Regions from separate parts of the Solibacillus sp. FSL W7-1324 genome, predicted to be linked through region 2. Evidence: riboswitches for the same ligand, from Rfam matches in the RefSeq annotation. Region 2 holds a riboswitch; each other region holds the start of a gene.
The links. Region 2 has a riboswitch for S-adenosylmethionine ahead of MKY71_RS16620 (bifunctional homocysteine S-methyltransferase/methylenetetrahydrofolate reductase). Riboswitches for the same ligand answer to the same signal wherever they lie in the genome.

Region 1 (8,234 bases), 660 kb from region 2:
TTCAGCAAGTTCAGAAGCTTTTTTGTCGTATGCCACTTTGTCTGCCCATGCATCACGAGGATTTAATACGTTTGTTGGTACACCTTCAATTTCTACAGGGATGTTTAATCCGAAGACAGCATCTTTTGTAGTGTCAACATTGTTTAATTTCCCTTCGATTGCAGCGCGAACCATTTTACGTGTATATGAAAGCTTCATACGGCTACCTACACCGTATTCGCCACCAGTCCAACCAGTGTTTACTAAGAATACTTGTGAACCGTGCTCATCAATTTTCTTACCTAATTGCTCAGCATAAACTGTAGCGGCAAGCGGTAGGAATGGAGAACCGAAGCATGTAGAGAATACTGGTTCCGGCTCTGTTACACCGCGCTCTGTTCCGGCAAGTTTAGAAGTGAAACCGCTTAGGAAGTGATACATTGCCTGCTCTTTCGTTAATTTAGAGATAGGAGGTAATACACCGAATGCATCGGCTGTTAAGAAGACGATTGTATTCGGATGACCTGCTACTGATGGCAATACAATATTGTCGATAAAGTCGATTGGGTAAGCAACACGTGTGTTTTCTGTTAAAGAACCGTCTGCATAGTCGCATTCGCGTGATTCAGGGTCTACTGCCACGTTTTCCAATACTGAACCAAAGCGGATCGCATTGTAGATTTCCGGCTCATTTTCAGCAGATAGGTTGATTGTTTTTGCGTAGCAACCACCTTCAATGTTGAATACACCGTTGTCAGACCAGCCGTGCTCATCATCACCGATTAATTTGCGGTCTTTGTCAGCTGATAACGTAGTTTTCCCTGTACCAGATAAACCGAAGAATAATGCTACATCGCCTTCTTCGCCAACGTTGGCAGAGCAGTGCATTGGGAAAATACCTTGTTCAGGTAATAAGTAGTTCATAATACCGAAGATTGACTTCTTCATTTCACCTGCGTACTCAGTTCCGCCGATTAAGATGATTTTCTTTTCGATAGATGTTATAATAAATGTTTCCGATCCAGTACCGTCTACTTCCGGATCTGCTTTGAAGTTTGGCGCAGATACGATTGTAAACTCGGCAACGTGTTTAGCCAATTCGTCTGCTGTTGGGCGGATGAATAATTGATGACAGAATAGGTTATGCCAAGCATATTCATTAATTACTTTAATAGATAATTGAGAATCTTTGTCTGCACCGGCAAAACCGTTGAATACATATAACTCGTCGCGTTCTTTTAAGTAATTTAAAACTTTTACATAAAGTTTATCAAATACTTCTGCTGAGATCGGACGGTTGACTTTACCCCAATCGATTTTGTCTTTTGAGATTTCTTCTTCTACTATATATTTATCTTTAGGAGAGCGGCCAGTATATTTGCCTGTTTCAGCGCGTAAAGCACCCTCAACAGTTAGCGTTGCTTCTCCGCGTGATGTCGCTTTTTCAATCAATTGTGGAACAGATAATTGAGTTTTGATGTTTTCCCCGTTTAAAAGTTCTTTCAGCTCGTTAGCAATTTCTACCGAATTCATCTATTAAATACCATCCTTTTTTATAGTATTCCCTTATAGAGGGGAGTTGATTCCTAATTCAAAAATAGTATAACACATTAAGTGAAATAATCTATACTAATTGCAAATTATTTTTTCGTAAATTTTGACATATCGAAAAAAGTCAAAATTTGTTGACAGTCATTGATTTTTTGCGTAAAATGTTTTATTGAACGGATACTCTTATCCCGAGCTGGTGGAGGGGCAGGCCCTATGAAACCCGGCAACCTGCGTATATTTTATACGTGTTGGTGCCAACCTGATGCAAGGGCAAAATTTCCCTTGAACGATAAGAGTGAAAGGTAACGAAACGTAATATCCTTTCCTCACGTGTGATGAACACGGCTATGAGCGAAAGGATTTTTTTTATTCTGTTTTACAATTTCGTACTGAGCGAAAATTATATAGTTACAGCCTTTCAGACCCTCGTGTTAAAGCAAATATAGCTTGACGTTAAAAAGGCCGGATACGCATATGCGTAAGTGCTCTAATATAACGGACATGGGTAATGAGTACCGTATCAATAAAAAACAATTGCCAAAGTGATTTAGGAGGAAATGACATGACAAATCGTCGACTGTTTACATCAGAAAGTGTAACGGAAGGACATCCGGACAAAATTTGTGATCAAATTTCGGATGCCATTTTAGACGCTATTTTAGCTGCAGATCCAAATGCACGTGTAGCTTGTGAAACTACGGTAACAACAGGCTTAGTATTAGTATCTGGTGAAATTACAACGTCTACTTATGTAGATATGAAGGGTATTATCCGCGATACAGTGGCAGAAATCGGCTATACACGCGGTAAGTACGGCTTTGATGCTGAAAATCTTGCAGTATTAGTAGCAGTAGGAGAGCAATCACCTGACATTGCACAAGGTGTTGATCAGGCATTGGAAGCACGTGAAGGTTCAATGACGGAAGATGAACTTGAAGCAATTGGTGCAGGTGACCAAGGTTTAATGTTCGGTTATGCATGTAACGAAACACCGGAACTTATGCCGATGCCTATTTCTTTAGCTCACAAATTAGCGCGTCGTTTAACAGAAGTGCGTAAATCAGGGGAATTAGAATATTTACGTCCGGATGGTAAAACACAAGTGACAATCGAATATGATGAAAACAATGAACCTGTTCGTGTGGATACGATCGTTATTTCAACACAGCATGATGAAGAAGCAACATTGGAACAAATCCAAACAGACATTAAAGAACACGTGATTAAACCGGTAGTTCCTGCACATTTATTGGATGAAGCTACAAAATACTTCATCAACCCGACAGGTCGCTTCGTAATCGGCGGACCTAAAGGCGATGCAGGTCTTACAGGTCGTAAAATTATTGTGGATACTTACGGCGGTTATGCACGTCACGGCGGCGGTGCATTCTCAGGTAAGGATGCAACAAAAGTTGACCGTTCTGCAGCATATGCAGCACGCTATGTTGCTAAAAACATTGTAGCGGCTGGCTTAGCTGACCGTGCTGAAGTACAATTGGCGTATGCAATCGGTGTTGCACAACCAGTGTCAATCGCAGTTGATACATTCGGTACAGGTAAAGTGGCGGAATCAGAAATCGTAAACTGGGTTCGTGAGCTATTTGATTTACGTCCTGCAGGCATTATTAAAATGCTTGATTTACGTCGCCCGATCTATAAGCAAACAGCAGCTTACGGACATTTCGGTCGTACAGATTTAAATGTACCATGGGAAAATACGGATAAAGCAGCTGAACTGAAAGCAAAAGCAGGAATTTAATAAAATATAAAGGAGCATCCAGTTAGGTGGAGTGCTCCTTTTTTATAATTTCTTTTAAATTTCCTATATAATAGGTAGAGATTCCGAAAAATAATATATGAGTGTAAAATTATTTCTGAAGTGATTTATAGTATTGACCCTTCGCCACATATTCGGAAATAATCCGGTCCATATCAGCGCGGTCTTCTGCCGTTACTTCACGTACGACTTTTGCTGGACGACCCATCGCCAAACAATTAGGAGGAATCACTTTTCCCGGCGGAACAAGACTGCCGGCACCGATAAATGCTCCTTCGCCAATAACGGCACCGTCCAATATGATGGAACCCATACCAACTAAAGCACGTTTCTTAATTGTACAGCTATGTAATGTAACTTGATGACCTATTGTTACTTCATCTTCAATAATGAGAGGATAAGCAGGGCTTTGGTGAAGGCAGCTCAAATCCTGTATGCTGACACGCTCTCCGATTATTGTTTTATTGACATCGCCGCGGATGACCGTGTTAAACCAGATTGAAGTTTCGGCTCCGATTGTTACGTCGCCGGTAACTGTGGCATAGTCGGCAATAAATGCGGAAGGGTGGATCGTCGGTTCTTTATCCTTATAAGGGTAAATCATTTTCAATTCCTCATTTCTTCTATAAAATTGTAGATAAATCTATAGATATCGTAACAAAACGTGAAGATTTTTCAATTAACATTTCTTTTAGAAAGGAATGTATTATAATTAAACAAATAAAAAGTAATATAATGATGCCGGTGTTAAAGAAGGTGTAACATCGTATTTTTTTAATACAGTTTAACAACTCTGACCTCTATTAAAGGTCACGTATTTATGACAGTAAAATAATTTATATGTAAGGAGTATGGCCATGTGGAAATGGGAAACAGAGCAACAACCAAAAGCCGTAGTCGTTATTCTTCATAGCGCATATGAACATCATCGGTGGTACGCATGGTTAATCGAAAAGTTCCGCAGTTCCCACTTTCATGTTGTAATGGGAGATTTGCCGGGACATGGTGAACAAGGAAAGTATACAAAGTATCATGATGAGGATTTTAAAGAATATTACAAGTATACAAAGGTGTTATTGAAAGTGGCACTGGAATATAATTTACCGCTTTTTATCGTCGGAAATGGGCTAGGAGCTGCAATCGCTACGTATGTGCTTCAGAACAATAAAATAGAATGTGCGGGTGTTGTATTAACATCCCCTTGGTTTAATTTAAAGCTGGCACCTGGAAAATTGTCGAATGCTTTATCAAGCTTCAGCGCTATTACATCCAATGTTAAGCTGAAACATGAATTGGAGCCTCATCATCTTACACGGAATACAGATGTGTTAATGGAATTGAAAGAACAATTACCGTTAACGAGCATGGTGACGGTTAAATGGTATCGGGACTGGCAGCAGATGACTCGGACAATCCGTAATCCCGAATTGAAGTTTCCGGATATCCCTGTATTATTAATGACAGGTGAAAATGATAGAGTAACAGACATCAGTACATCAAAGAAATGGATTACCGAGCATTCGCTTTCAGAGTTTCATTACAAGCAGTGGAAAGGCTGTCTTCATAGCCTGTATTTTGAATTAGAGCGGGAAGATGTCTTTAAATTTACGATTGATTATATTAACAATGTTTTAAGAGATTTGGGCTATATTATTGAATAGTGAAGAACCTAACAAACTTGCAATTTGTTAGGTTTTTTTTTAAAAATAAAAAAATATATCGAAATTTTCGAATATTTGTAATATACTAAATTTCGAATTAATACATTATTTCAACAAGGGGGTATAATATGGATTTTTTGAATGATTTTGTAGGGTGGGCCAATAATATTTTATGGGGCCCGGTAATGATTTATGGTATTTTAATCGTTGGTTTGTTTTTCTCTATCCTTACAAAATTCGCCCAGGTCAGGCTAATTGGAGACATGTTCAAGTTAATGTTCTCAGGGAAAAAATCAGAAGCAGGTGTTTCGTCATTCCAGGCATTATCGATTGCATTGTCGGGGCGTGTCGGTACAGGTAATATTGTCGGTACCGCAACTGCAATTGCATTCGGTGGACCGGGTGCAGTGTTCTGGATGTGGGTTACAGCATTTATCGGTGCATCAACTGCTTATATGGAGTCGACATTAGCTCAGATTTACAAAGAGAAAAAAGATGGGCAATATCGTGGTGGGCCGGCATTCTATATTGAAAAGACAACAGGTATTCGCGCATTAGGTGTTATTTTTGCCATTGCGATGATTGCATCCGTTGCATTTTTAATGCCAGGTGTTCAGGCAAATGCCATTGCAGGTGCCGTTGATAATGCATTCGGGATTGAACCATGGATTACAGGTCTTATTACAATTCTTTTATTAGCAGTCATTATTTTTGGTGGTGTTAAGCGTATTGCGAATGCTGCCCAGATTTTAGTTCCATTCATGGCATTAGCTTATTTGTTAGTAGCGTTTATAATCATTATTATGAATATTACAGCAGTGCCTGAAGTATTTGCTTTAATTTTCCGTAGTGCATTCGCTACAGATGCTGTATTTGGCGGCATGATCGGTAGTGCGATTTTCTGGGGCGTAAAACGTGCCATCTACTCAAATGAAGCAGGTCAAGGTACTGGACCGCATCCGGCAGCAGCTGCAGAAGTTTCCCATCCTGCTAAGCAAGGATTGGTACAGGCGGCTTCAGTTTATATTGATACAATCTTAGTATGTTCTGCAACAGCATTAATGATTTTATTCATGGGTACATACAATGTCCATGAGGGTAGTCAAGACGGAGCTCTAATCGAAGCAAAAATGGATGAGTCAATTACGTATTCAGGCTTTACACAAGCTGCTGTAAATGAAGCGTTCCCTGCTTTAAATAACTTCGGTTCAGGGTTTGTCGCAATTTCATTATTCCTATTCGCATTCACTACATTAATGGCATACTACTATATCGCTGAAACGAATGTTTCGTATATGTTTAATGGTGGTGCAAGACGAATTGGAATATTCTTAATGAAGTTCGTATTATTGGCTTCGGCATTTTACGGTACGGTTAAAACATCCGATTTAGCTTGGGCATTTGGTGATGTCGGGTTAGGATTAACGGTATGGATTAACGTAATTATGCTATTGTTCATCATGAAGCCAGCCCTCATTGCACTGAAAGATTATGAGCAACAGAAAAAAGAAGGCAAAGACCCAGTGTTTGATCCGAAAAAACTCGGTATTAAAAACGCAGATTTCTGGGAGACATATAAGCAAGATGAATAGAAAAAAAGGGGCAGCTCTTAAAAAGCTGCTCCTTTTTTCGTGGAATAATACAGGTGTAATGCTTCGAACTGTTCCTTAGTAAAATCTTTTTGTCCGCGAATATATTTTTCGTATAGATTATAGTAACAGATTGTTAAATATTCATCGTTGTGATGATGAGTGTATGGCGGATAATTTTCAGGAATATGAAGATCGGCAAAATAACGTTCCATCTTATCGATTGTCCGTATCGTAATGCCTCGCGCGCGCATCTCCTCCAGAACAATTTGTGTATAAATATATAAATCCTCTTTCGGGTACTCGTAAATATAATTGATCAGTACATGTTTGTCTTCTTTGGCAAAAATGCTGTTCAGCTCACGCCACTGGGCAAGCAGCTGACTTTTCGGGATAAAAGGGATTAGCTCGGTATGCCATAAACGCATCGGTTCACCTCATTAAAGATATGAAAAAGAGCTAAGAAAACTTAGCCCTCTATCGGAAATTCTTTTACTTTTTCTAATGCAATGATAAATGGGGGATCATTTTTCTGATTCATAAATTCATAGCGCAGCACATGTACATGTTTTTGCGGTAAATCACTTACATAGCGAATCACTTCATCACGCTCGTCTTTTCCGCCTTCATGACCATGATAAACGACTAAAACGATCATTCCCCCCACCTTTAACAGCTTTAACAAACTTTCAATCGCTTGGATTGTAGTGTTCGGCTTTGTCACAATTTCATGATTGCTGCCTGGCAGATAACCAAGATTGAAAATTGCGGCTGAAACAGGTTTGTGAATATAGTTTGCGACATTTTCATGCCCGTCTTTCAAAACGATTGCCCGATGCTCAAGTGCATGATCAAGCAGGCGGTGCAGTGTGGCATCAACCGCTTCCTTTTGTACGTCAAATGCATATACATAGCCGTCATCTCCAACGAGATTTGCCAGAAAAAGCGTATCATGTCCATTTCCTGCTGTTGCATCGACCGCAATATCACCTTCGGAAACGGACATTTCCAACAAGGTTTGGGCATATTGAAGAACACGTTCTAATTTCATTTTGTCACATCCGCCTTATAAAACTTCCCTTGATAAGAGCCACGACGTTCCAGCTCCGCATCAATTCCATTCAGTACTTCCCATTTGTTGACAGACCACATCGGACCGATCATTAAATCGATTGGACCATCACCTGTAATACGGTGGACGATCATTTCGGGCGGGATAATTTCCAGCTGATCTGCTACGAGTTGGATATAAGCATCTTTTTCCATAAACTCAAGCATGCCTTTTTCGTATTGCTTCACAAGTGGTGTTCCTTTTAAAAGATGCAGCAGATGGATTTTGATGCCTTGTACATCAAGCTTCGCCACTTCACGGGCTGTTTCCATCATCATATCGTAATCCTCTAAAGGCAATCCGTTAATAATATGTGTCACAACACGAATCCCATGCTTGCGCAGTTTATTGACACCTTCTACATATGTCGCATAATCATGTGCACGGTTAATTAAATTTGCTGTTTTTTCATGAACTGTCTGAAGCCCCAGTTCAACCCATAAATACGTACGTTCATTTAACTCTGCCAAATATTCTACAACATCATCCGGCAAACAGTCGGGACGGGTTGCAATTGAAAGTCCCATAACTCCTTCACAGGCAAGTGCTGCTTCGAACTTTTCCTT
Region 2 (8,234 bases):
GCGATTTGCCTGTTCCAAACCTTGCATCGCATCTTTTGAATAGATTACCGGTCCATCATACTGATCGGCAATTTTCGTCTCAGTAAAGCGACGTGACAATGCCGCGCCCCCTACTAATATCGGAATATCAATACCTGCTTCTTTAAAGTCCTGTGCCGTAATGACCATTTGCTGGGCTGATTTTACGAGTAAGCCTGATAAGCCGATAAAGTCCGGTTTTTCTCTTCGGATTGTTTCAATCAGCTGTGCAGGTGTCACTTTAATCCCTAAATCTATAACACGATAGCCATTATTGCTTAAAATAATGTCGACCAGGTTTTTGCCGATATCATGAACATCGCCTTTTACTGTCGCCAATACCATTGTCCCTTTATTGGCACTCGTATCGCCCTTTTCCATAAACTGCTCTAAATGAGCGACCGCTGCCTTCATGACACCGGCACTTTGTAGTACTTCTGCTACAATCAGCTGGTTTTCATTAAACAGTTTGCCGACTTCCGCCATCCCTGCCATCAATGGTCCGTTAATAATATCTAGCGGTGTATCGAACTTTTCAAGAGCTGCATTTAAATCGTCAATTAACCCTTCCTTCGTACCTTCCAATATGTAATACGCAAGGCGTTCTTCCACTGTCGCCGGCAATTCTTTCACGACTGCATCTTTCTTTTTATCACGGTAAAAGTCAGTGAATACAGCGAGTGTTTCATCATTTGTATTGAAGATCAGATCGTTCGCCAGCTTGATTTCCTCTTCAGGAATCGATGCATAGCGCTCCAGCTTTTCAGTATTTACAATCGCATAGTCCAAGCCGGCTTGTGTACAGTGATATAAGTACACCGCATTCAGCACTTCACGTCCTACAGGCGGCAGACCGAACGAAACATTACTTACACCAAGCACTGTTAAGCAGCCAGGTAAATGTTCTTTAATCAGGCGAATTCCTTCAATTGTTTCCTCAGCGGCACCGATATATTGCTCATCGCCTGTACCAACCGGGAACATTAACGGGTCAAAGATAATATCTTCAGCTGACATGCCCCATTTTTCTGTTAAGAGCTTATAAGAACGTTTCGCCACTTCAAGCTTTTGCTCACGTGTAATAGCCATTCCCGTTTCATCGATTGTACCGACAACAAGTGAAGCCCCATACTTTTTCACAAGTGGCATTACCGCATCGAAACGCTCTTCGCCATCTTCCAAGTTAATGGAGTTAATAATGGCCTTCCCCTGCGAATACTTCAGTGCAACTTCCATTACTTTTTCATCTGTAGAGTCGATTACAAGCGGCACTTTAACTTTTTTCACAACTTCCTGCATGAAGTTTTTCATATCTTCCACTTCATCACGGTCAGGGTTTGCTAAACAAATATCGATGACATGTGCTCCATTTTTAACTTGTGCACGCGCAATTTCCGCTGCTTCTTCAAATTTACCGTCAACAATCAGGTTTTTGAATTTACGGGAGCCGATTACATTCGTACGTTCCCCGATAAATAACGGACGCATTGATTCGTCGTATTGCAGTGGCTCGATACCTGATACGACATGTCCGTGTGTTACATCTTTCGGCTCACGCGGTTTATAGCCTTCTACAGCTTCACGGATTGCCGCGATATGCGCCGGTGTTGTACCGCAGCAGCCGCCGACGATGTTCAGCCAGCTTTTTTCTGCGAAACCTTGCAGTTTTTTCGATAATGAATCCGGCGTTTCATGGTAGCAGCCTTCCTCGTCCGGTAAACCGGCATTCGGATAACAGCTAATATAGCCATTTGAAAGTTCGGCCAATGAACGGATATGATCGGTCATAAATTCCGGGCCTGTCGCACAGTTCAGTCCGACAGACAAAGGTTTAATGTGCTCGATCGAAATATAAAATGCTTCGATTGATTGACCGGCAAGCGTTGTTCCCATCGGCTCAATTGTTCCGGAAATCATGACAGGCAGCTCTTTGCCAAGCTCTTCAAATGCGCGGTGAATCGCAATTGTTCCTGCTTTTACATTCAGCATATCCTGGGAAGTTTCCATTAAGATTAAATCCGCCCCAGCTTCGATTAACGCTTTCGCCTGTATATAAAAGTTTTCTTCCAGCTCTTCAAATGTAATACCGCCTGTTACCGACAATGTTTTTGTCGTTGGTCCGATTGCACCTGCAACAAAGCGTGGCCATTCCGGTGTCGAAAACTCTTTCGCCGCTTCCAGTGCAATCTCAACCGCCCGCTTATTAATTTCAACCGCCTTGTCACCTAAGTCATATTCATCCAATACGAGCGGTGTTCCGCCAAATGTATTTGTACAAATAATATCAGCGCCTGCAGCTAAATATTCACGGTGGATTTTGCCCAATACATCCGGTCTTGTCAGCACGAGGTTTTCGTTACAACCGTCTAAATCTTCTCCGCCAAAATCTTCATATGTTAGGTTTTCTGCCTGAAGCATCGTCCCCATGGCACCATCGATGATAAGTATTCTTTTTTGTAATTGCTCATGAATTGGGTGATTATACATTCGACTGAACTCCTTTACTTTCCGCATCATATTGTTTTACATAGTCCATTAATTCAAGCGTCATATCATAGCGTAAAAACGGTGTAATTAAATAAATCCCGTTAAAGTATTTGCAAGCCGTATCGAGTAGCTCTTTCGCAATCGCGATTCCTTCTGCTGTCGCTGCTTCCTTGTCATCCCCGCAAGCAGCCATACGCGCAAGTACTTCATCTGATAACTTAATTCCTGGTACTTCATGATGTAAAAATTCCGCGCTGCGCGATGACGTCAACGGCATAATTCCGATATAGATTGGTGTTTCCAAATGTTTAGTCGCCTCATAGATTTCGACGATTTTCTCTTTCGTATAGACCGGCTGCGAAATAAAGTAATCTGCACCATGCTCGATTTTCTTCTCTAAACGGGCAACAGCACGGTCCAAAACACGGACATTCGGATTAAAGGCAGCGGCCACAGAGAAGTTCGCCTGTTTTCGTAACGATTTCCCTGTAAAAGAACCACCCTTATTTAACTGCTTAATTAAGGAAATAAGCTCCATTGATGAAACATCATAGACGCTTGTCGCACCCGGGAAATCTCCCACTTTTGTCGGGTCCCCTGTAATGACAAGAATATCGTGAAGTTCCAGCGCATCCAGCCCCATCAAATGTGACTGAAGCCCAATTAAGTTGCGGTCACGGCATGTTAAATGCGGCAATGAGCGAATCCCATGCTCTTTCAAAATAGCGGCCATCGCGATATTACTAATTCGCGGTGAAGCAAGTGAGTTATCCGCCATCATAATGACGTCTGCGCCCGCTTTTGCCAGCTGTTTTGCCCCTTCGACAAACCCGTCAATTTCCAGATGACGCGGTGTATCAAGTTCCACAATAACAGAGCGTTCACGTTTTGCTTTTTCGTGGAGCGGCTCTTGCTTACGCGGCTCCGGAATACGGACAAATTGCGTTTGCCCAGGTTTGGCTTCTTTTGTATCAACCGGCTCCATATTCGCCAAACGTTTTTTTACTGCTGCAATATGCTTCGGTGTTGTTCCGCAGCAACCGCCAATTAAACGGACTCCCTGATTTACGAGTTCGACAGCTGCACGTGCAAAATAATCGGTTTCCGACTCATAGACAACACGACCATCTTCAATATCCAGTAATGATGCATTTGGGTATGCCGATAAAAATGCCTTTTCCGGTAAATTGACTCCTTCAAACGCCTGGATTGTATGGAAAGGACCTAATCGGCAGTTGCTCCCAACAATATCTGCACCTAATCTTTCCAAATCATGAAAAGCTTCATTTAAAGACATCAAATTTTGAAGAACACCCGGTTCCTGCATTGTGACTTGGGCAATGATCGGTAAATCGGTCATTGAACGTAATAGATGGACACAATGGGATAGTTCTTCAAAATCATAATACGTTTCAAGTAAAAATCCGTCCGGTTCTCCAGCTAGTAATACTTCAGCCTGCTCTTGGAATGCAGCTAAAATTTCGTCTAATGTCGCATCACTTTTTCGGATTCCGCGAATACCGCCAATTGTCGCCAGAACGTATTGCCCATCAAGAGAGGCAGCACGCTTTGCGATTTTTAATGCGGCTTCATTAAATTCCAGGACACGATTTTCATAGCCATAACGTGCAAGCTTAATCCGGTTTGCCCCATATGTATTTGTTTGGATAATATCTGCACCAGCTGCAATATATTCGCTATGAATCTTCTCTATAATATCAGGACGTGCAATATTCATTTCTTCATGACAATAATCCAACCCATATGAATAAAGAAGTGTTCCGATTGCCCCGTCTGCTGTTAAAACCCGTGTTTGTAATTCTTCAAGTAAACCCATTGCCTTCACTCCATCATTTACAGTATTTTCAGTATATTAACGATATAAAAAAAGCCTTCTTTCATTAAATAAAAGAAGGCTTAGTAGTTATCAACTTAATCCCTTCTCATCTTCTGGCATTAGCCACTGGATTTAGCACCTGACTTAATGTTGGTTGCTGAAGTTTCATCGGGCCAGTCCCTCGACTTCTCTTGATAAGAAAATAATATGAATTTTTAAAATAATTAAATGAATCATAACGTTATCTAATAGTTACGTCAATACCCTTTAGCCGAATGAAGTATTTCTTTACATAATTCGACTAATAATCTGTTCAGCCGTTTTTTTGCCGTTTAAAATACAGGCACCGATTCCGACTCCGAAATAGGCACATCCCGCTAATAGAACATTCGGGTAATCTGTCACCAGCTGCTGCACAACTTTCGATAATGCTTCATTATGAGCCAAATCATAGCGTGGCATTTGATCAATCCACTTTGTTACATTGACGACTGTCGGCTCCGCTTCAACACCTAAGCTAAGTCGTATATCTTCCAGCGCAACTTTTGTCAGTTCTTCATCAGACATGGCTGCCAACTCTTCATAGCGCGGATTAATATTTTTATAAAACAGGCGAACGAGTAAATTACCTTCTGCCGACGTATGCTTCCATTTACGGCTCGTCCATGTCGATGCATTGCAAACTAAATCACTATTATGCGAAACGATAAAGCCTGTGCCATCTGCCGGTAAAATATCGTCCGGTACATCAAAGCCAACATACATCGTTAGAGCAGATGCTGTCGTGAACTTTTTAAGCTGTTCTTCCAGTGAGTCATCCTGTATGACATGACGTACGGTTTCATTCGGAACGGCCAGTACAACAACATCCGCTAAAATCGTTTCATCTTCCAGCACGATTTCATATTGCTCGCCTAATTTATTGATTTGCTTTGTTACTGTATTTTTCATGAATTCAACTTCCGGCAGCTGTTCCTCTAAACGATCGATCAATGCCGATAAACCTGAACGGAAAGAAATAAACTTCTTATTCGCAGCTTTTTCGAATTGCTCACGATGTGCTTCGAATCCTTTAATAATCGACCCGTAGTTGTTTTTATAATCCACTAAATAAGGCAGAGTGGATGCCAGGCTTAATTGATATAAATCTCCTGAATAAACACCTGCTAATACAGGGGCAATTTGTTTGCGGACAATTTCTTCCCCTAAAAAGTACTCCAAAAACGTTCCGATAGAGCTTTCTTTTGTAAATGTAGTGTTCGGTATTTCTAAGTCTTGCAGTGCTCTCTTTTTACCTTCTTCAGAAATTAGCGTACTCGACATAAGTGATTCTACACTCATCGGAATGCCGAATGTCGAGCCTGCCGGAATTGCATGAAGCTCATTATTCGTATGAATGTAGGAAATACCTGTTTCGTTATAGACAAGCTCTGATTCAAAATCAAGCTCCTTTACAAGTTCCAAAACCCCTGGATGACGAGCTACAATTGAGTCAGCCCCCGTTTCCATAATAAAGCCTTTATCCTTTTCGGAATGAATTTTCCCGCCTAAATATGTGTTCTTTTCAATCAGTATTAACCGCGCTTCCACATTTTGCTCATGCATTTTATTTTTCAAATAATGCATTGTACATAATCCGGTAATTCCGCCACCTACAACTACTACTGTTTTCATATCCACTCTCTCCTATTTCGTTCGCTTCTCTTTAATAAGTATAAACTTTTTTATACGAAATATGGTCTGCTGGGTATCACAATTTTCAGAACCTCATAAGAAAAGCCACCCTACCTAAAAATATGGTAGGATGGCTTCTTGTTTATTTATAAGATAGTTGCTTTGTTAGGGAAATAATTTCTGCCTCCAAAGATGTAGAGCGTTTATCAAAATAACGGATACGTTCAATACTGCGATTTTCTAAATGTTTGTTTAGATCTAACATATTTACTGCATCGCTCGCAAACAGTTTTAAAGTACGGACACCAGATTCAATTTTCCGAACTTCCTTGCCATAAATAAGTGCGGTATTATCTGCTGTTTTACCCTTCTTCAATTCCAAAATATTAGTATTGATAAGCTCATCAATTTGATTGTAACGTTTTTCTTGTTTATCCGTCATCATTTGGATTTTTTGCTTGTATTTAATAACATCTTTATGATCTAGTCCTGTTTGGATATAACTTTTTAAATATTCAACGATTGTACATAGCGTCGTCAAATTCTCCCGCTGTTCTAATAGCATTTGTTGTAGTTTTTGAATACTATCCTCATTGTGTTCAGAAGAGAATTGGTGGACTGCAAACATAAACATAAAAATTCCCCCTTCTTAATACTTTCCCCTTATAATATATTTCCTATTTTTCACGGAATTTAAACCTATTTTTCTCCATGAAATGGGTCTAAATTATGACAGAGAGACAGGAAATTGAACCTTTTACTGTATCTATCATATTATTATTCATATATATCGTTATTTAGAACTAATAGCTTTTCCCGCCACTTGGATGCTTCAACTGCGTCCGTCATCTCATAGTAGCTGACAACTTTTTTTGTCGCTTCCAAGTCTCCAAGTAAACTTGCTTTTTTATAGTAACGGATTGCCTTTTCTTTATCCTGAGTAATTCCATAACCGTATTCATAACAGTAGGCGATATTGTATGTTGCATCGACATGAAACTGTTCGCTCGCTTTTAAAAACCATTCCAACGCTTTTTCATAATCCTGCTGTTGCCCAAGTTCTCCTGAAAAATAGATCATACCGATGCGATACATCGCCTCGACATCATGCTGTTCGGCACTTTGCGAATAAAAGGCAAAGGCCTGCGATTCATCACATTCGGTTCCCAATCCTTGTTCATACATCATTCCGAGGGTAAACATCGCTTCAGGGACACCTAATCCTGCCGCTTTCTTAAACCAATTGAGTGCCTGTTGCTCGTCTACCGCAGTTCCTTCACCGTTCAAATACATATCTGCTAAATTATTCATTGCATCAGGGTGACCTAACTGTGCAGCTCTTTTATAGAGTGAAAACGCCTGCTGCTCGCTTCCTTTTTCGCCAAGCTCCTCAAAATAACAATTCCCCAGTTCATACATAGCTTCTCTGTTTTGCTGTTCACTCGCCTTATCTAACAAGTCGTACATTTCGTCATATTGTCCATATTCTTTAAATAACATGGCAATATTAACGATTGCCTGCCCGTCCCCTTTCATTGCCGAGTCAAATTGCTCCAGCCACTTGTCCTCATGCTCGATTTCATGTAATTTAAGCAAGGCTTTAAATTGATTATGGTCCATTTAATTCACTCTTCTCTTTGCTGAAAATAATCCAGTAAATATTGTTTAAACTCTGATACTGCTGGAGGCAGATAACGATTTTTCGCCCATGATACACAGACGGAACGATAGCAAGGTGGATTTAGCTTCAAACGTTTTACTTTATAATGGTCAAGCCCTTTAATATTCGGTATTACGGATATACCCATTCCTGCACCGACAAACCCTGCTACTGTATGCATTTCTTCAGCGGCAAATGTAGTATTTAGAGTAATCCCCCGCTCTAAAAAAAGTTCATCCACTAATTGACGAAGTGAATTTCCTTTTTTAATTGCGATAAATGGTTCATTTTTTACTTCCTCAAATTTAACGGCATCTTGCTTAGCCAATGGATGAGTTGTCGGGACAATGACAAACAGCTCTTCCTCAAATAATTCTTCTGTCTCTATTTCAATTACTTTTGATTCGATTTTTTGGGATAGGCACAGGTCGATGGCACCTTCTTCAAGGCGCTTTAATAAGCTTAACGATGTCGCCTGTGTTAAAGAAAATTGCATATTCGGAAATGCCTCACTTGTTGAAGCAATCAGTTCCGGCACAATTTCCATGCCAAGTGTAT
Region 3 (8,234 bases), 580 kb from region 2:
GGCACATTCATGAAAAAAGCATTAAAAGGTGAGTTACCACTATTACAAGTAGCACAAGAACTTCAAAACGAACTATTAATGCTTATGCCTGAAGAAATCGGTCAAGGTGCATTAGAGCAAGAGAAATACTTAGTGAAAAATGCTAAGAAGATCGCAGTACTTGCAGCAGGTGCAGCAGCACAACGCTACGGTGCAAAACTGGATGCAGAGCAAGAATTGTTAGTGAACATCGCGAACATTGCAAACCAATTATACGCAATGGAATCTGCAGTAATCCGTACACAAAAAGCTATCGAGCGTGACGGTGAAGAAAAAGCAGCACAAAAAATTCTTTACACTCAAATTTTCTGTCAGGAAGCATTCGCAGAAATCGAAAAAGAAGCAAAAGAAACATTAATCGCTTCAGTTGAAGGTGACGATGCACGTATGATTTTATCAGCATTACGTAAATTAACGCGCAACAACCCTTACAACTTAATTCCGAAAAAACGTGAAGCTGCAGCGAAACTAATCGAAGCAGAAAAGTATGTAGTTTAATAAAGACTGTCATCGGGTGCATGAAAGTGCACCCGATTTTTCTGTCGTTTTCTAACAAATCGTAAAATGTTCCAATATAATTTCAGAAATTCTAATATATCTTGGAACTTCTAATATAAGTACTATATTTTCTAATATGTCACGCAAAGGTTCAAATAAGTGAAACCGTTCTTCTAATATAAGTCCGGCATGTTCTAATATTTTCATACATCTTCTAATAAAAACCGCTCCGATCATGCGAACACATTTTTGATTTGTCCTTCTATATCCGTTACAATATAGGAAAATCCAGGGCAAAAAGGAGTACTTACATGACAGTAAAATTCATCCAATATCCAAAATGTACAACTTGTAAAAAAGCGCAAAAATGGCTAGATGAGCAAGGTGTGGACTATGAAAATATTCATATTGTAGAACAGACACCATCGAAAGAAGAACTTAAAGCCATTTACGAAGCAAGCGGTGTACCGTTGAAGAAATTCTTTAATACTTCAGGCATGAAATATCGTGAGTTAGGCCTAAAAGATAAACTACCGACAATGTCCGAAGATGAGCAATTAGAGCTATTAGCATCGGACGGTATGTTAATTAAGCGACCGATCGTTACAGATGGAAAAAAATTAACTTTAGGATTTAAGGAGTCTGACTTCTTAGAAACTTGGAAATAAACAGTTATTCACATTGTATTTCCGAACGAAATATGGCAAAATGAACTTGAATGTACTACATATAACATGGAGGTTTTCAAATGAGCACACCAAAAGAATTACGTTATTCAAAAGAGCATGAGTGGGTAAAAATTGAAGACGGTAAAGCGACAATCGGTATTACGGATTTCGCACAATCTGAATTAGGCGATATCGTATTCGTAGAGTTACCTGAAGTAGGCGATGAAATTTCAAAGGATCAGCCTTTCGGTAGTGTAGAATCTGTAAAAACAGTTTCTGAACTATATGCACCACTTTCTGGTAAAGTTGTTGCAATCAACGAAGAATTACTGGACAATCCTGAATATGTAAATGAATCACCATACGGTAATGCATGGATGGTTACTGTTGAGTTAACAAGTGAAGCAGAAGTTGAAGAATTATTAGACGCAGACGCTTACACTGCATTAATCGAACAATAAGATTAAACAATAAGACCAAACACTAAAGCCTTCTAATTAAAGGTTTTAGTGTTTTTTTGTTATTCTATATATAAAGGTGATGGATGAAAGGAAGCGTGTACTATGGGAAAATGCATCGTTGTTGAAGGACGTGCCGATAAACTGAGAATACTTCCGATATTAGCGGAAGACGTGACGATACTTTGCACGAATGGCACAATAAGTGAAGTCAATTTGATTGATTTATTGGATGAATATGAGCAAGATGAAATTACGACTATGTTTGATGCAGATAAAAACGGTGAAAAGTTACGTAAACTGATGAACCGTGCATATCCTGAAGCGACACAGCTTATCATACCTCACGAATATGTGGAAGTAGAAAAAACACCTACTAAAATCTTAAGGGATATGTTACTACAAGCAAAATTTATAGTAAACGAAGGATGACAGTATAATGGAACAATGGACGAAACAGCAGTGGGAACAGAACGTACAACAGCATGATCAGACAGCGTTTTTCTTATATACGCCGATGTGCGGCACATGTGAAGTATCGGAAAAAATGTTGGATGTAATTGAGAAATTACTCCCAGATCTCCCGCTTGGTATGGCAAATATCAATTATTTGGGAGATTTACCATATGAATTGAAAATTGAAAGTGTACCTTGTTTAATCGTTTCAGACAAGGGAGAACTAACGAATAAAATTTACGCATTTAAATCCGTACCGTTTCTGTATGAAATATTAAAAAAGTAATTGACGAAGTCTCTTTATCGTGATAAAGTAACATTCATAATAATAAAACTTAATAATGTTACTCTTATAAAGAGAGGTGGAGGGAAGTGCCCTATGAAGCCCGGCAACCAGCGTTTACGCAAAGGTGCCAATTCACACAAAGTTTAAACTTTGAAAGATGAGAGAACGGTTTACCGTATAAATGTATGTGAAACCTTTCTACTTGTCATGGTAGAAAGGTTTTTTTCATTCAACGGATGTTTTGGATGAAAAATGAACATGATTTTGAAATAGCAGGAAGGTTATTTCAATTTAGAAGGAGTACAACCGATGATTGATATACAAAATATTACTAAAGTGTATAACACGAAAAACGGTAAACTTACAGCGGTTGATAATGTAAGCTTATCGATTAACAAGGGAGAAATATACGGTATTATCGGCTACAGTGGTGCCGGTAAAAGTACAATGATCCGCCTGCTGAACGGTTTGGAAAAGCCGACAACAGGTTCTGTTGTTGTAGGTGGCCAGGATATCGCGAAAGCTTCCGGGGCAAAATTACGAGAAGCACGCCAAAAAATCAGTATGATATTCCAGCATTTCAACCTGCTTTGGTCACGTACCGTTGAAGAAAACATCGCATTTCCACTTGAAATTGCGGGTGTTTCAAAAGCTGATCGTGAAAAGCGAGTAGAAGAGCTGATTGAACTCGTTGGTTTAAAAGGAAGAGGGAAAGCGTATCCTTCTCAATTGTCAGGAGGGCAAAAGCAGCGTGTCGGCATTGCCCGAGCGTTGGCAAACAATCCGGAAGTGCTTTTATGTGATGAAGCGACATCAGCGCTTGATCCGGAAACAACGGATTCGATTTTGGAACTACTGCTCGATATTAATAAAAACATCGGACTTACAATTGTACTCATTACACATGAAATGCATGTTATCCGCAAAATCTGTAACAGAGTAGCGGTGATGGAAGCCGGAAAAGTAGTGGAACAGGGCGATGTATTGCAAGTGTTCCAGCATCCTCAAGCACCCATTACGAAAAACTTCGTATCACAGGCTTCTGGTGAAACACCGGAAACACAAGCATCACTGGAACAAATTTTTGCCAACTATCCAGGAGGCAAAATCGCCAAATTAATATTTGCCGGTGCTACGACAGAACAGCCTGTCATCTCGCAAATGATCAAGCAGTTTGACGTAGTTGTAAATATTGTGCATGGTAAAATCTCGAATACAACGGGCGGTTCGTTTGGTACATTGTTTATTCATATCAATGGCGAACCAAATGCAGTCGCGGAAGCACTGAGCTTTTTAGCGAAGCAAGAAATTCAAACGGAGGTGATTGAGCATGTTTAATCAATTATTTCCGAACGTCGACTGGGGTAAAATGCTCGACGCAACATATGAAACCATTTATATGACAGCTGTTGCGACAGTCATTACATTTATACTCGGCATTCTGATTGGGATTGTCCTATTTTTAACGAGCGACAATCAATTATGGGCTAATAAAATTGTGCACTTTTTAACAGGATCACTCGTAAATATTTTCCGGTCGATTCCATTTATCGTCTTAATCATTTTATTAATTCCGTTCACAAAGTTTTTACTTGGAACAATCCGTGGCGCCAATGCAGCATTACCTGCGCTAATTATCGGTGCAGCACCGTTTTATGCACGCATGGTATTAATAGCGTTACGAGAAATTGATAAGGGTGTTATTGAAGCAGCCCGCTCAATGGGAGCGAAAACTTCTACGATTATTTGGAAAGTATTGATTCCGGAAAGTTTACCGGCATTAATTTCAGGTATTACGGTTACAGCTGTCGCTTTAGTAGGATATACAGCAATGGCCGGCATTATCGGTGCGGGTGGTTTAGGGAACCTGGCATTCCTTGACGGTTTCCAGCGTAACCGAACAGATGTGACATTAATGGCAACTGTTTTAATTTTAGTTGTCGTATTTATTATCCAGTATATTGGGGACTTCATTACAGCAAGAGTGGACAAACGATAGTTAGTGGCTTTTTAGGCCGTAATTATAAATATTGGTGCATCGAAACAATATGGACGCAAACTTTTAAAAAGTGCGCGTCCATCAGAAAAATAATCAGAATATAAAAAAGGTTTCGATAAACTGAACAAACTAAAAAAAGGGTAGGTAAAACAGATGAAGAAATTATTATCAAGCGTTATTTTAGGAGCTTCAGTACTAGCTTTAGCAGCATGTGGCGGCGAAGATGAAAAATTAGTAGTTGGTGCATCAAATACACCACACGCAGTAATTCTTGAAAAAGTTAAACCAATTTTAGAGGAACAAGGTATCGAGCTGGAAATCGAACCTTATACAGATTACGTATTACCAAACCAGGATTTAAATAACGGTGATTTAGATGCAAACTACTTCCAGCACATTCCATACTTCGAAGCACAAAAAGCGGATTTCGATTATGACTTTGCAAATGCTGGCGGTATTCACATCGAGCCAATCGGTGTTTACTCTAAAAAATATTCATCTTTAGAAGAACTTCCTGAAGGTGCAACAATTTTACTTTCCAACTCAGTAGCAGACCACGGACGTATGCTTTCATTACTTGAAGCAGAGGGATTAATCAAGTTAGCTGAAGGAATCGATAAAACAAAAGCGGAAACAAAAGACATTGTTGAAAATCCGAAAAACTTTGTGTTCGATGCAGACACAGCAGCTGAATTATTAGTGCAAATGTACGAAAATGAAGAAGGTGACGCGGTATTGATCAACTCAAACTTCGCAATCGATAACGGCATCAACCCATTGGAAGATTCAATCGCAATCGAGTCTAGTGAATCACCATATGTAAACATTATTGCAGTTAAATCTGGCGATGAAGATTCAAAAGAAATTAAAGCATTAGTAGAAGCATTACGCTCAAAAGAAGTTCAAGACTTTATCGTTGAAGAGTGGGGCGGCTCTGTAGTACCAGTCTCAGGCGAATAAAATAATCAAAAACCCATTTTCTCTCTTAAATATACTGGAGAAAATGGGTTTTTTTACTGTGCGTCAGTACTTTATTTCTGTCCACGTCTATTATTGGAACCTTGTTAATCGAGAATAAAAATTAGATATAAATTTGACGAATACTTCTTCGGATGGGGCAAGATCTCTTGATGTCGGTGCAATGATGCCGACTGTGCGTCTTATATTAGGAATGGCGATCGGCACTTTGACGGTCATGCGCGGTGTTGAATCGTAGAGTGAACTTTCCGGTAAAAGTGTCACACCGATACCTGCCGCTACAAGCCCTTTTAATGCATCCATATCTTCTCCCTCGGTAGTAATATTCGGTATAAAACCAACAGAGCGGCATGCATCAACAGCCACTTTATTTAAAATATAACCTTCCGGAAAAAGTACAAACTGGTCATGACGCAAATCGACAAGGTTAATCGACTCTTTTTTTGCTAGTGGATGTGTTGCAGGCAACAAAGCATGGATGTTTTCACTGAACAGTACAGTCGTATTTATTGCTTCGTCTTTTGGTGGTAATGGCCCAAGCAAAGCTAAATTCAGCTCGCGATTTTTAACCGCATCAATCAAATACTTATAGGAGCCCTGTCGTAAATGGAAAGAAATGTCCGGGTATTCTTTTTTAAACGCGGAAATGACGGTCGGCAATACATAGCTTGCCAAACTTGTAGGGAAACCTATTTTAATTGTCCCTTTTGCCGGATCCAGATATTCTTCCACCTGCTTTGCAGCAAAATCAATTCCCTTGAGTGCGGTAATACAATGTTCCAAAAAAATCTTCCCGACCGGTGTCAACTTTACGTTACGCCCAATTCGTTCAAAAAGCGGTGTGCCGAGTTCTTCTTCCAAGTTGGCAATTTGTCTGCTGATTGCAGACTGGGCAACGTGTAAATGCTCCGCTGCTTCAGAAATATGCTCCCGTTCTGCCACCTCTACAAAGTAACGTAACTGTCTTAATTCCACAATTCCCACCCCATTCATCTAAAAAGTAGATTGTTTATATCCAAACTATATATTGTTTATATTATTTCGAAAACTTTAAAATGTAAATAAGGGATTGAAAGAATGAGGGGGAATGAATATGAGTTTTCATCAGTTACCAGAAGCACAAGGGTTATATAATCCTGAATTTGAACATGACGCATGCGGTATCGGCATGTATGCAAATATAAAAGGAATACCTTCACATCAGATTGTAAAAAAAGGATTGGAAATGTTATGTCGCTTAGAACACCGTGCAGGACGCGGCGGGGACGGCAAGACAGGTGATGGGGCAGGGCTGTTAGTTCAAATCCCACATGCGTTCTTTCAACAAAACTGTACGGAACTTAATTTACCTGAAATGGGTGAATATGGTGTCGGTCAGGTTTTCTTTACAGAAAATGAAGACGAACGCCTAAAAATTGAACAAAAGATGAACGAATTAATTGAACAGGAAAATCAGCAACTAATCGGCTGGAGAACTGCTCCGACAAATAAAGAAAATTTAAGTGAGATTGCTAAATCGACTGCACCGGTTGTTCGCCAAGTATTTATTCGGTCAAACGAAAACGACAATAAGGCATTCGAACGGAAATTATATGTCATCCGCAAACAGCTTGAACATTGGGCAACGGAGCAACAATTCGAACTGTATATACCAAGTCTTTCAAGTCAGACGATTGTTTTTAAAGGTTTGCTTTCACCAGAAGAAGTAAGTGAATTTTATGTGGATCTGCAGGATGAAAGCTTTGTATCCGCATTGGCACTTGTGCATTCACGTTACTCAACGAATACATTTCCATCTTGGAAACGGGCCCATCCGAACCGCTATATTATCCATAATGGGGAGATAAACACATTACGCGGCAATATAAACTGGATGCGTGCACGTGAGCAGCAGTTCGTATCTGAAGCGTTTGGGGATGACCTTGAAAAGCTATTGCCGATTATTGATACGACAGGTTCGGATTCTTCGATGCTTGATAATGCCTTTGAATTTTTCGTATTAGCTGGACGTTCACCTGCAGAGACAGCGATGATGATGATTCCGGAGCCATGGACAGAAAATCCGCGCATTGATGAAGATCGCAAAGCGTTTTATCAATATCATGCCAGCTTAATGGAGCCATGGGATGGACCGACTGCAATTTGCTTCACGGACGGCAAACAGATCGGAGCAATTTTGGACCGTAACGGCTTGCGACCAGGAAGACTGTATGTGACGAAAGACGATCATGTTATTTTCTCATCTGAGACAGGGGTTGTCGATTACGCTGAGGAAGACATTCTTTATAAAGACCGATTAAGCCCAAGTCGCATGCTGTTAATTGATTTGGAACAAGGGAAAATCATTTCGGATGACGAGCTGAAATCTGCAGCAGCGGCAGAAAAACCGTATGCAGCATGGCTGGAAGAAAATATGATCAAACTTGAAGAGAAGGATGAGCAGTTACCGGAAATTAATGATCTTACTTTACGCCAGAAAATTCACGGTTACACATTTGAGGACATACAAAAGTATATTGTACCTCTTGCAAATGAAGGAAAAGATCCGCTTGGTTCAATGGGAAATGATACACCATTAGCTGTTCTGTCAGATAGACCGCAATCCTTATTTAATTACTTTAAGCAGCTATTTGCACAAGTAACGAACCCGCCGATTGATTCGATTCGTGAACATGTCGTGACATCGACAATGACATTGCTTGGAGCGGAAGGCGATTTATTACAGCCAAATGCACAAAATGCACGTCGCCTCTTGCTGAAAACGCCGGTTTTAACGACTGCAGAATATGAGCAAATCGTAAATAATAACGAAGAACATTTTGAAGTGGCGGAAATCTCGCTAAAATTCACGG

Region 1: it holds a riboswitch for S-adenosylmethionine, as region 2 does, so the genes downstream of both, metK (methionine adenosyltransferase) here and MKY71_RS16620 (bifunctional homocysteine S-methyltransferase/methylenetetrahydrofolate reductase) in region 2, are expected to answer to the same signal.
Region 3: it holds a riboswitch for S-adenosylmethionine, as region 2 does, so the genes downstream of both, MKY71_RS13760 (methionine ABC transporter ATP-binding protein) here and MKY71_RS16620 (bifunctional homocysteine S-methyltransferase/methylenetetrahydrofolate reductase) in region 2, are expected to answer to the same signal.

Annotation. Positions count from the first base shown of each region.
Region 1 is NZ_JBBOYH010000001.1:2,672,035-2,680,268, reverse strand. It holds gene pckA (phosphoenolpyruvate carboxykinase (ATP)) at 1-1,512, opposite strand, end outside; SAM riboswitch class I at 1,711-1,826, shown strand; gene metK (methionine adenosyltransferase) at 2,093-3,289, shown strand; gene MKY71_RS13185 (gamma carbonic anhydrase) at 3,399-3,911, opposite strand; gene MKY71_RS13180 (alpha/beta hydrolase) at 4,165-4,968, shown strand; gene MKY71_RS13175 (alanine/glycine:cation symporter family protein) at 5,097-6,560, shown strand; gene MKY71_RS13170 (pyrimidine dimer DNA glycosylase/endonuclease V) at 6,578-6,985, opposite strand; gene MKY71_RS13165 (class I SAM-dependent methyltransferase) at 7,027-7,608, opposite strand; gene MKY71_RS13160 (TIGR01212 family radical SAM protein) at 7,605-8,234, opposite strand, start outside.
Region 2 is NZ_JBBOYH010000001.1:3,328,606-3,336,839, forward strand. It holds gene metH (methionine synthase) at 1-2,505, opposite strand, end outside; gene MKY71_RS16620 (bifunctional homocysteine S-methyltransferase/methylenetetrahydrofolate reductase) at 2,498-4,342, opposite strand; SAM riboswitch class I at 4,446-4,543, opposite strand; gene hemG (protoporphyrinogen oxidase) at 4,631-6,016, opposite strand; gene MKY71_RS16630 (chemotaxis protein) at 6,159-6,650, opposite strand; gene MKY71_RS16635 (tetratricopeptide repeat protein) at 6,794-7,636, opposite strand; gene MKY71_RS16640 (LysR family transcriptional regulator) at 7,642-8,234, opposite strand, start outside.
Region 3 is NZ_JBBOYH010000001.1:2,752,212-2,760,445, reverse strand. It holds gene MKY71_RS13785 (acyl-CoA dehydrogenase family protein) at 1-537, shown strand, start outside; gene MKY71_RS13780 (arsenate reductase family protein) at 849-1,205, shown strand; gene gcvH (glycine cleavage system protein GcvH) at 1,286-1,666, shown strand; gene MKY71_RS13770 (toprim domain-containing protein) at 1,769-2,095, shown strand; gene MKY71_RS13765 (thioredoxin family protein) at 2,103-2,405, shown strand; SAM riboswitch class I at 2,467-2,569, shown strand; gene MKY71_RS13760 (methionine ABC transporter ATP-binding protein) at 2,715-3,743, shown strand; gene MKY71_RS13755 (methionine ABC transporter permease) at 3,736-4,404, shown strand; gene MKY71_RS13750 (MetQ/NlpA family ABC transporter substrate-binding protein) at 4,558-5,364, shown strand; gene MKY71_RS13745 (LysR family transcriptional regulator) at 5,455-6,357, opposite strand; gene gltB (glutamate synthase large subunit) at 6,476-8,234, shown strand, end outside.